DNA from 2 places in the Levilactobacillus yiduensis genome. Region 1 is predicted to be linked to the other one. Evidence: riboswitches for the same ligand, from Rfam matches in the RefSeq annotation. Region 1 holds a riboswitch; the other holds the start of a gene.
What was found. Region 1 has a riboswitch for thiamine pyrophosphate ahead of NGM66_RS00135 (ECF transporter S component). Riboswitches for the same ligand answer to the same signal wherever they lie in the genome.
Positions count from the first base shown of each region.

Region 1 (6,071 bases):
TTCTTCAGTCGCCTCCAAACCGCCTTTGACCATCCCAACGATTGGTTAGGTTAGGAACGATAATCAAAAACGGCAGCCCATCTAGCGACTGCCGTTTTTTAGATTAAGCATTCATACTACTATCACTGTAAGCTTTGTTCATCAGTGACCGTGTTTCCGTGAATTCATTGATGTCATGAAGCACAACCGTGATGACCCGGTGCTTGCCGGTCTTTTGGCCCGTCCCAACGAAGCAGTAGCCGGCCAGTGGCGTGTACCCGGTCTTCAAACCGTCCACGTTCAGGGCTGACTGATAATATTTCCGGCCTGCCAGCAGGTTATTGTAGTTGTAAGCCGTCTGACCATCAACCGTCTTAGAGCCAATGGCGCCGTCCGTCAAGATCCGGGGGTAATCCTGGATCAAGTGTCGGGCAATCAGCGCCACGTCCTTGGCGGAGACCATGTTGGCGTTGGCACTGCCGTAAGCGTAGCCAAAGGCCTTCAAGTCACTGTTTTCTAGACCAGAGGCGGAGACGAAACTGGCCTTATCCAAGCCCCAGCTCTTCGCCTGCGCGTTCATTTGCTGGATAAACTTGGCGTTGCTCCCAGCGACCCATTTGCCCAACGCGATGGCAGCGTTGTTAGAGGAGTCCAGAAACGCCGCATAGTACAGGTCTTGGACCGTGTACTTGTGACCGCTCTTGAAGAGGAAGCCCCCACACGATGCGCTTTGGCCCATGGCAATCAGGCCCTTGCTGCTGGTATCGACCACGTCGTCCCAGCTACCAGACCCACTGCCGACCTTTTGCAAGACCAAATACAGCGTCATTAATTTCGACACGGAGGCAATTGGCCGCGCGGTGTTGGCCTTCTTGGACCAAACGGCCTCACCAGTCGTATAGTCCATGGCAATCGCGTTTTTGGCATACTTCAGGCCAAACGGCGCCTTACCCTTCTGCAGATAACCGTGCCAGATCCAGCCCTTCACGGCACCGGACTTATTCGCCACGTAATAGTAAATCCCCTTGGAATTACCATGCTTCAACGTCGCCTTTTGCGTCACGTACCAAGTCGTGTTGGGATAACCCTTCATGGTCGCCAGCTTGCGGTTATGGGCCTTGTTATAAATGGCACCGGCCGTACTCTTCTTGTGGTACGCGGTCTTCGTCACATTCGTGGTCGAGACCGTGGTGTACACCGCCGCATGGGCAGTCTCAGCACTGATACCAGCTCCCATTGCCGCTGTGAATAAGACCGCCAGTGCGGCCCATTTGATACGCTGTTTTTTCATGATGAATTGTCCTCTCCTTGTGCAAGCTTCCACAACTACCCTAACACGGGCAATCCCGGTGCAACAAGGCTGCGTGCGACTTTGTAACTAACTTGTTGGGGACGTAACGTTCGCGTAATCCACCACTTCTTGCCATAATCAGTTGGGGCGTTAATCAATCTGAAATTGAACCGGCAACACGGGTGGTACTGGCCGCCTTACCGTTCGCTAGAGATGAGCTGGAACGCTGAGGGTGGACGGCCCAAGCCAAAAATCGGTCTTGGACCTCAAGTTGGAGCAGATAACCCACGTCTCCAACTTGCCAGTTTTCTAACCAGCAAGCTGCTAAAAAAACTCCCACAGCTGAACTCATCTCTAGCGAACTCCCGGCTACACAGAAAACAGTCAGCTTCATTGCTGATAGCCCGGTATTCGTCTCACCACTATCACACTAGCCAAGTATCTGCCAATTTTCCCTAAGCACAAAAATGCCAGGACCTTACTTTCGCCCTGACATTCCGCGTTTACCGATTCAATTGACCTGTTTCACGTGCACTGCTGCTGAACGGGTTATCACCCGCCCTTTAATTGGGGGCGTTCCCCATAGCAGAACTAGTTGCTCATACTACTCAGCCGGTAAGCATGTTCCATCAACGACCGCGTCTCCGTGAACTCGTTGATGTCATGCAAAACCACTGTGATGACGCGGTGTTTGCCCGTCTTGTGGCCGGTACCCACGAAGCAGTAGCCCGCGCTTGGCGTGTAGCCCGTCTTCAAGCCGTCGACCTTCAAAGAAGCGCGGTAGTATTTGCGCCCCTTCAAGAGGTTGTTGTAGTTGTGACAAACTTGGCCGTTCACCTTCATCGAGCCAATCTTGCCGTCCTTTAAGACGCGGGGATAGGCCGTTATCAGGTGCCGCGCCATCAACGCCACGTCCTTGGCGGAGACCTTGTTGGTGTTGGCCTTGCCATAAGCATAGCCGAAGCGCCGCAGGTCACTATTTTCCAGACCCGATGCCGAGACAAAGTGGGCCCTGCCCAGTTTCCAAGACTTGGCTTGGGCGTTCATCTTCCGGACAAACTTGCTATTACTGCCGCTGACCCATTTGCCCAGGGCAATCGCGGCGTTGTTCGATGAATCCAGGAAGGCCGCGTAATACAGCTGTTTAACAGTGTAGCGGTGATTTAATTTAAAATGAAAACCGCCACAATCGGCGCTCCGACTCATCGACACCAATCCGCGGCTGGTAATCTTGACCTTGTGATTCCAGCGACTCTTCTTGCCATCGATTTTCTTCAGTGTCAGGTACAATGTCATGATTTTAGTGACGGAAGCGATGGGCCGCGCGGTGTTGGCGTGCTTGGACCAGACGACCTTCCCCGTCTTGGCGTCCATGGCGACCGCCGCCTTGGCCTTGGTCAAGACAAATGGTGCCTTGCCCTTCTTCAGGTAGCCGTGCCAAATCCAGCCCTTCACACTGTGCTTACTATTCTGCACGTACAGGTAAATACCGGTGGACTTGCCGTGTTTCAGCGTGGCCTGCTTGGTGGCGTACCACGTGGTGTGGGGATGGGTCGTTAAGCTGCTGACCTTTTTGGTGTGCGCTTTATTGTAGATGGCCCCGCTACTGTGTTTCTTGTGATAGGCCGTCTTCTTGATTTTCTTAGTGCTAACGGTGTGATAAGCCGCAGCTTCGGCGGGCACCGTGGTTGTGGCCGTACCGCCCAGCGCGACCAGCATGCCAACTGCCATGGCCCAGTGACTGAGATGTAAATTTCTCATAAATTCAATACTTCCTATCCTTTAATAATTAATCTAACTAACTATATAGAATAGCACGCCTCCCCTAACCACGATAGCCACGTTCACCGCTTTAGATGTCTTCGGCTGGCTTTGTAACTGAATTGTAAAAAACGTTTCCATCCTGAACAACTCAATGACTGGCCACAATAATTTCCAGTCACGGTTGCATTTACCCGCTAAATTGGTTACGCTAAGGGTAATCAAATACGACTGGGGTGCCTCGCGGCTGAGATCAAACCCATTGAACCTGCTCTGGTTAACACCAGCGAAGGGAATGCGTACTTTTGTGCTATCAATGAACCCCTACTAAGTAACTTTAGTGGGGGATTTTTTATTCGTTGGGCACCCCCGTCAATACTCTCATAGGAGGCTTCATTTTATGAAAAGTTGGCATATCCGCGATATTATTCTGGTAACGATTCTCGCAATTTTTATGGGTGTTATTTTCTGGATCATTAATCCTGTCTACACGATTCTAGCGGCCGCACTGGCCCCGTTTGGACTGCAACCCTTGGCAAATGAAATTCTACTAGGTATCTGGGTCATGGCTGGCCCTTTGGCCGGATTCATCATCCGGATTCCTGGGTCCGCCACACTTGGCGAGTTCCTAGGTGCTGTGGTTGAAATGTTTCTAGGCGGCATCTGGGGAGCCAGCACCTTAATTTCTGGTGCGGTTCAAGGGATTGGCGCCGAGATTGGCTTCGCCGCCACTGGCTACAAGCGTTACAACTGGGCCAGTCTATCCATCAGTTGCCTGACGACCGCCATTGTGACCTTTGCTTGGGACCTGTTCCGGAGTGGTTACGCTGCTTATCATCCCGGCTTCTTGATTCTCTTGTTCGTGGTTCGTTGTGCTTCCGTCTTCCTCTTCGGTGGCGTGCTGACCAAGCTGATCACCAACCTGCTGGCCCGCGCCCACGTCTTACCTAACGTCAGCACTAAGTAGCTTGAGACTGCTGCCGCCTGCCGTTACGTGAAATTCTAGGCTGGAACGCTGGGGGAGGACGGTCCGAGCCAAAGAACGGTCTCGGACCTTGCTTTGAGCCGAAAATCACGTCTCAAAGTCACCAATTTAGCGGCAAAAATCGCCCCTAAATTCCCCGGCTGAGCCCAGATTTCACTTCACTCTCGGCTACGATTGGTAGCTATACGCTGTCCCAAGCCAACTGTAAAGCCAGACAACACTAAGGACCAAACGAATTGTCGTTTAGTAATCACCTCAGTAGACAAGAGTCTACCCGCTCGCACCAGATTACTCGCACAACTGGCGATGGTCGTTGGCACCGTTTTTCAGCCAATGCCCATCACCACGCAATTGAAACCGCTAACGTAAACAATCTATGTATTACCCTTATTTTTACCAACCCTGTTTCACATTGGAGGAATTTTCGTGGCCACTGTAACCGTTCATGCACTTACATTTACCTATCCCAAACGCACGCAGCCGGTCTTGGATGACCTCGACGTGACCTTTCCCAGCGGCAAATTTTCCCTGCTGACCGGGGTGTCCGGTGGTGGGAAGTCCACCTTACTCAAGCTGATTGCGGGACTCACCCCACTCCCCGACGCCGGAGCCATCACCTTTGATGGCCAGCCGTTGGCGCAGATTGCGCCGGCAAAACGTGCCGCGACCGTTGCCATGCTCTTCCAAGAACCCAGCACGCAGTTCACCATGGACACCGTGGTCAACGAGCTACGGTTCGCTCTGGAAAATCAGCAGGTCGATCCCGCGGCCATCCCCGCTAAGGTCACGGCTGCGCTGGACTTCATCGGCATCACCGACCTCCGCGACCGCCAGCTGATGCAACTCTCCGGCGGCGAACAACAGAAGGTCGCGCTGGCCATCATCGTTGCCATGGACAGCGACGTCATCTTGCTAGACGAACCCTTCGCTAGCATCGACCCGCCCACTCGGCTGGCCCTGCTGGAAAAGCTGGTCACGTTGTGTACGCAACGCGGCAAGACCATCATTTTGGCCGACCACGATCTGAGTAATTACGACCGCTGGGTGGACCACTTGGCCGTGTTGGACACGGGTAAACTGACCCTGTTGTCGCCCGCTGCCACCCAGGCTCGCTTTGCCGCCTTTACCCCCGACAAGCTCCGGCTGACCCACGTGGCCTTGCCCGCAGACGACCTCACCGTCAGCCTGCAGGGGACGCAACTGGCCCTGGGGCACGCGCAACGCCAGTTATTACAGCCACAGGATCTGTCGTTGTTTGCTCACCAAGCGACCCTGATCACTGGCCCTAACGGCAGTGGCAAATCCACGCTGTTTCGTGCCCTGGTACGGCTGGGCAACTACCAAGGCCGCATCACCTACGATGGACAAGACATTCACAAGCTCTCTCGGAAACGGTACGCGCGGCAGGTCGGCCTGATGTTCCAGTCGGCCAGCGCCCAATTTCTCAACGTGACCGTGGCCGAGGAACTGGCGTTGTCACAGAAGTTCGGCAACCAGACCTACTTCACACCGGAACGGGTGCAGGACCTCTTGACCCAGCTGCACCTCGCCAACCACGTCGACCAGGTTATTTACTCCCTGAGTAGTGGCCAGCAAAAGAAGTTGCAGCTTCTGTGCATGCTGATGATGGCGCCAAACGTCTTACTGCTGGACGAACCCTTGAAGGGCCTGGATTTTGCGTCCATTCAAGTCGTCATGCAGATTTTGACGACCGTGCAGCGCGACCTCAAGCTGACGTTGATTATGATCAGCCACCAACTCAGCGGCCTGGACGACCTGATCACGCTGCATCTCGCGCTCGACCACCAGCAACTCACTTACCAGGAGGCGACAACATGAATCCGAGTTTGAAATTAGCACTGGTCGTGTTGATTGCCCTGGAAGTGTCCTTCACGCAGGTCTGGGCGGTCAACGTGGCCCTCATCATCGTGAGCCTCGGGCTGATGCTTTTTAATCACATCACGCTCAGACGGCTGTTGTGGCTGACGCTGGTACCGTTGTTCTTCGCCAGCGCCCTGGTCTGGTCGTTGACCCTGCAAGGCACGGCCAGCCACC
Region 1 covers NZ_JAMXAZ010000001.1:22,523-28,593, forward strand. The annotation lists gene NGM66_RS00120 (chloramphenicol acetyltransferase) at 1-54, shown strand, start outside; gene NGM66_RS00125 (D-alanyl-D-alanine carboxypeptidase family protein) at 104-1,270, opposite strand; gene NGM66_RS00130 (D-alanyl-D-alanine carboxypeptidase family protein) at 1,862-3,031, opposite strand; TPP riboswitch at 3,254-3,344, shown strand; gene NGM66_RS00135 (ECF transporter S component) at 3,432-3,998, shown strand; gene NGM66_RS00140 (ABC transporter ATP-binding protein) at 4,443-5,855, shown strand; gene NGM66_RS00145 (energy-coupling factor transporter transmembrane component T family protein) at 5,852-6,071, shown strand, end outside.

Region 2 (6,071 bases), on a different contig from region 1:
GATGAAAGTTCAGACTTTTTTTAAAGTAGATTCATCGTTACTGTTTTTCGAAGGGATGTTTTACAGATGGCAAAACTTTTGGGACGCGCACGTAGATTACCAATTATTAATTGGAACTACACCTTTTTTGGTGCTCATTTACAGAATGTCGGGTCTAATTGGGATTATCCGCAGGAAAGACACGCGGCTTTTGAAATGATTTATGTTGTCAATGGAACGGAAGGCATTGATTGTGGTCCATATACTTATTCATTGGAAAAGGGAGACTTTGCAATTATTTCGCCAGGGACGCTACATCATGTCTGGGCGATAAATAACTTAACATATTTTTGCTTTCATTTTGATTTGGATGAGCCAACGTTTGAAGAACATTTGATTGCCAATTCTAAAATCGTTTATCATAGAGGAGAAACAATCACTAAAAATGTGACTGACGATATGGATCGTATGATTGGTCTGTTACCAGCAAGGCTGGCAGAAGATTCAGCAAATTCACAAATACCTGAATTGTCTGAAGGATGGCCACTGGAGGCCACCGCAGATGAACACTATAACTTTACAGATAAGATGGAGTTACAATTATTGTTATCGCATATCATCCTAGATTTATATAAAGGCGTGAAGCGAACTTCACATATTAAGAATCTTTCAACAATGCAGTATGCCAAGATGATTCGTGTGTATATTAAACAAACTATGCAACGACAGGTTGATCAAGCCATTAGCAGTCCTGATAATATTACAGGTTTAGAGAGTGGAAACGTGATTGCTGATATCTGTAGTCAATTAAATCTAAGTATTGGGTATGCTTCTCGCTTGTTTAAGACGTACTATGGTTCATCTCCCAAATCCTATCTCTCGGACATCAAACAAGAAATTGCCCAACAATTATTACTGAAACCGCAGTTTAACATTAATCAAATTGGTACGATTCTTGGATACAAGAATCCAGCTAATTTTAGTCGTCAGTTCAAGGTTTGGACAGGATTGTCACCCAAACAGTTTAGGATGCGCAAAGTTAGTCATTTTGTTGATCAGCGGCTATTTAGCGAGAACTTTAACACCTTTCCCAAAGAAAATATCAATGATGAAGAATTTAAAAAGAACTTTTGGAAATCGATTTAATATTCGACTCTTGACTTAAACCAACGTCGAAGTGCTAGGCTTAATGATGAGGTGAAGACGATGACCAAGACAAACTTACAAAAATTAGATGCTGGGGAACCGTATTATTTCCTGGATGATGAAGTAGCGGCGCGAAAGGCGCGAGCAGCTAAACTATGCCAAGAGTTTAATGCGATTCCCGCCACGGATCCGGCGGCTCAGACCGCTAAGATCAAAGAAATCTTAGGCAGTCACGGCGACCGGGTTTCCGTGCAAGCTACGTTTAATTGCGATAACGGGCGAAATATTCATGTGGGCGAAGATTTCTTAAGCAATTACAATTTGACGATTTTAGACATTGCGCCCGTGACCATCGGCAGCCACGTGATGATTGGCCCCAACGTGGACATTTACACGGTTAATCATCCCCTGACGCCCACGGGTCGGCGTGGCTATTTGGCCCAGGCGTCTCCCGTGACGATTGGCAACGACGTCTGGATTGGCGGGAAGGTTGCCATTATGCCAGGCGTTACGATTGGAGATAACGTGGTGATTGCGGCCGGCGCCGTGGTCACCAAGGATGTGCTGGCGAACACGTTAGTTGGTGGCGTGCCGGCCAAAGCGATTCGTTCGCTGAGTGATGAATAATATGTAGACACGAAGCACCCGGGAGTGGACAGCCCAGGTGCTTCGTTTGCTTAACGTTTTAAAGTTGTTCGTCGCCACGCAACAGGTCGTAAATCTCGGCCTTGAGTGGCGCTTGGGTCGCCAGCCATTGTCGGTCACGAGTGGTGGGGGTCAGCGCGATGTCGCGAATCAAGTGAGCCGGTCGTGCCGATAGAACTAAGATGCGGTCCGACAGGTAAATGGCCTCCTCAATATCGTGAGTGACCAGCAGGGTGGTCTTTTGAAGCGCCGCCGGCAGGCTCAATAGCCAGTCTTGCATCAAGCCCCGCGTCATGGCGTCCAGTGCGCCGAACGGCTCGTCTAACAAGCGGTAGTCCGCCGGGTTCAACATGGTCCGCAACAGGGCGACCCGTTGCCGCATGCCACCAGATAACTGATGGGGCAGAAAATGGCGGTAGTCCACCAGGCCAAACAGCGTCAACAGTTCCGTCACGCGGTCGTGGTCGATAGGGAGATGATTGATGCGCTGGTACAACGTGATATTTTGGTCCACGTCATACCAGGGCAACAACATGTCCGTTTGCGGCAGGTAACTGAACGTGGTGTTCAACCCAGTAATGGGCTGGTTTGCCACGGTTAGCGTTCCCGCGGTCGGCGTCAATAAGCCCGTCAATAATTTCAAGAGGGTCGACTTGCCGGCGCCGCTGGGTGCAATCAGCGAAACGAAGCTGTTGTCCGCAATCGTGGCGGTCACGTCGCGTAAGATCTCTAAGTCGTCTAGCGTAAGGGCAACGTGTTCAAGCGTGATGGTCATGGCTAGTCACCGACGTATTGGTTGGTGTAGAGCGTCTTGGCGGGGATGGCCTTCTTGATCAGGCCATATTCTTTCATGAAGCCCGTGTAGTTGTCCCAAACTTTGGCATCCATTTGGCCCCATTTCGTAGCGTTATCCGTGTAGTTGGCGGACAGGAAGGCTTGCGAGTCCTCTAAGAAACTGAGGTCACTGTCCTTGGCGTACTTGTGCAGGATTTGTGCGTCAGCCTTGGGATGAGCGATGGCATCTTGGTAGCCCTTCTTCGTGGCCGCCATAAAGGCTTTGACGATCTTGTCATTCTTTTGTAGCTGGGTGTTGTTCGTGATGATGACCGGTGTGTAGTAGTCTAGCCGCTTGTCCAACTTGCGTAGTGGCATGTAATTGACCTTGATACCGTCATTTTTGGCGCGAATCACGTCCCAGCCTTGGAACCACCACTGAATGTCGTTTTTCTTTCCCAGACTCTTGGGACCGTCGCCAGTCGCGCCCACAATCTTCAGGGATTTCGGATTAACGCCAGCGTTACGCATGACGGCTTTCAGTACGGCCTCTTCACTCGGTGTTTGCCAGCCGGCGTAGGTCTTGTTCGCGAAGTCCTTGGGTGAGGTGATGCCACTGTTGGCCTTGGAGACGAAGCCGGACGTGTTGTGCTTTAAAATCGTCCCAATCGCCTTGACTGGAATATTCTTACCGTCGGCGTGGGCGTAAGTCACATCTTCTTGGTAGCTCACGCCAAATTGGGCCTTGTTGGCGCCGACCATTCCAATGCTAGTCGCGTTGTCACCGGGCTCGATGATTTTCACGTTCAGACCGGCATCCTTGAAATAGCCCTTGTCCTTGGCCACGTACAGACCGGTGTGGTTGGTATTGGGGACGTAATCTAACACGATGGAAATGTTGGTCAATTTCTTAGCTGATTTGGAATTAGCGGCCTTGTCTTGGCTGTTGCCACAGGCCGTAAGCGATAGCAGTACAGGAACGAGAAGCCAGAGCTTGGATAATTTCATGATTTTCTCCCTTGGATTAATAGGCGATAGTAGCCTTTTTGTAGGACTTGCGTGACCCCATTGAGGGCCAGGCTTAATATGATGACGCAGAAAATGGCGGCGAAGACCTTGTCGATTTGGTAGCCGTTCTTCACCCGAATCATGTAGTAGCCCAGGCCGGCTTCGGCACTGAGCCATTCTCCGATGATGGCGCCGCTGACGCAATATGTGGCGGCAATGCGTAGGCCAGCGAAGAAGCCTTGCATGCCTTGGGGAATCTTGAGAATGCGATAGACCTGCCAGCTCTTGGCGCCCATGGTCTGCAAGAAGCGAATCTGTTCGGTTGAGACCTTCCCCAGCGCCTCCGAAAATGCCACGATAATGGGAAAATAGCTCATCAAGATGACTAGAATGATCTTGGGCGTGATGCCAAAGCCAAACCACAGGCTCAGTAGCGGGCCCAGAACCATCACGGGGAGCGTCTGTGAGATGACCAGCAGTGGGTAAAATGATTGGTGGACTAGTTGCCAGCGATCCATGACCAGCGCCGTCACGAAGGCCAGGGCGCAGGCAATCCCCAGGCCAATCAGTGATTCGTAAAGCGTGACCCAGGAGTTGGCTAGTAATCCGCCAGCATCAACTTGAAGCGCCTGCATGACGGCAACGGGACTGGGCAAAATGAACGCTGGCGCTTGAAAGAGCGTCACGGCGAGTTGCCAAGTCACGAGGAGAATCACGAGACTGCCTAAGGGATAGAGTTTACGTGCCATAACAGCCTCCTTTCTTGAACAAAAAAGCTTCATCTGGGGAGTCGTTGCCGCCAGATGAAGCATCCGTGCGTTCCTCCCTACGCCAGTATTAGCTGACAGGTTCAATGGGTCAAAGTTCACAACTTACTCTCGTGCCGTTTAACGGTATCCCCAGAAACTTTTTAAGTTGGATTTAGTATAGCATGGCGAAAAGCGGGGTACAACTTAATTTTCTAAAATTGTACGGGATTCTTCGAAATATGACTGGTAGTGCTGGATTTACAGGGATTCTCGCAGTTGGTGCACACAAATTTTCTTTTTATAATGATATTTATAAACGTCGATATATCAATAATTTTATAAAAATAACACCTATGAATAAATATCAATACTATGTGCAATTTATTTAAGGCTGTCGGCAAACGATTGAAGGATAAATCGATTATTATTGGCAAGCACACCAGTAGCCGAGAGTCCGCCCACCGCGCTCCGACCCATATTTGGCGGACGGTAGGTGGCCAGTCCCCGCTATGAGCCGCACCGCCACCAGACAATTCACACCAACACAGGTCGCACCTCTTAATTTACTCGCTAAGCTAACTGGGGCCTCAAGCACAGAAGTTGTCAGGAGTTATCGTAAAATAGACCCAAAGTCACGGGGCATAACGTGGCTTGGGAAATCTCAGCTTTGAGAGAAAATTAACGGACCATGTCAGACGACTACCATCAAATCGAGATGACAGGAGGTTCGAAAGCTGAGAGTAGGGGCTTCGTGTACGCGAGGCCTCTTTTTCTTGCGCAAGACCGTGTGATTGCGGTATACTACTAACACTTCAGCTAAAATGGCTGAATGCAAGGAGATGATCGACGATGATGGCATCGTTATTTGTACGGAAAAGTGCTGCTAGTTAGGGACACTTTTCTGCAAGACCTTTCAGAGAAGTGTCAGGTTTGAATCTGAAAGGAAAAAATAAACATGAAACCGACAATCACCGCCTACGAATATAGTTATATCAGACAACAGATCGACGCCTTAGTGAGCGCCTATCTTTCGGTAAATGACAAGCACATGCGCCGCGTCGTTCGGGATACGACACTGGAGCGCATCAAGCCCTTAGTGCCGCTGGCCGAACCAGCCGTGCAAGAATTCTTGACGCGCCTGCAGCCGGATCGGTTGACCCGTAAGGCCGCAGCTGAGATTGTGCCGTTGCTAGAACCCCTAGTGGTACCATTTCCGGAATTGTCGACCAAGCAGTTAAGCAAGCTATTTCGTAAGGTGAAGAAGCTCAAACAGCCGGAATGGGCGACTTTGAACTTACACCAGCTCACGTATCTGGGTTGGAACGACGGCGGTAACCAGAAGAAATACCTGGTGGCGCCGTATCAGGATCGGCTGATCGGCATTCAAGGCGACCTCGCCCCACAAGTGGTCAAGGGCGTCTGCAGCATTTGCCACACGATTGGCAACGTGTCGCTATTCGTCTCGACGACCAAGCGCTCGGGACTGGGAAGCTACACGCGTAACGGCAATTACATTTGCCGCGACAGTGCGCAATGCAACCGCCAGTTGACTGATCCCCAAGGCCTTGCCGACTTCATTGCGGTCGTGCGGCCGAAAAAATAAAGAGTGAATCGGGCCTCCCAACGACAACTGTCGTGACGGGGGCCTTTTTGAGCGGCAATGAGAAAGCGCTTCACCCTAAGAACTTGGTGAAATTTCCCTGAGTCGGCCGGGATTGACGATTAGATTTGTTATAATGAATCTTGCTTTGTGAATTTAAGAGTGAGAGG
Region 2 covers NZ_JAMXAZ010000004.1:54,701-60,771, reverse strand. The annotation lists gene NGM66_RS03540 (AraC family transcriptional regulator) at 67-1,125, shown strand; gene NGM66_RS03535 (sugar O-acetyltransferase) at 1,186-1,752, shown strand; gene NGM66_RS03530 (ABC transporter ATP-binding protein) at 1,811-2,545, opposite strand; gene NGM66_RS03525 (ABC transporter substrate-binding protein) at 2,548-3,552, opposite strand; gene NGM66_RS03520 (ABC transporter permease) at 3,549-4,301, opposite strand; TPP riboswitch at 4,359-4,464, opposite strand; gene NGM66_RS03515 (FusB/FusC family EF-G-binding protein) at 5,257-5,904, shown strand.
Region 2: it holds a riboswitch for thiamine pyrophosphate, as region 1 does, so the genes downstream of both, NGM66_RS03520 (ABC transporter permease) here and NGM66_RS00135 (ECF transporter S component) in region 1, are expected to answer to the same signal.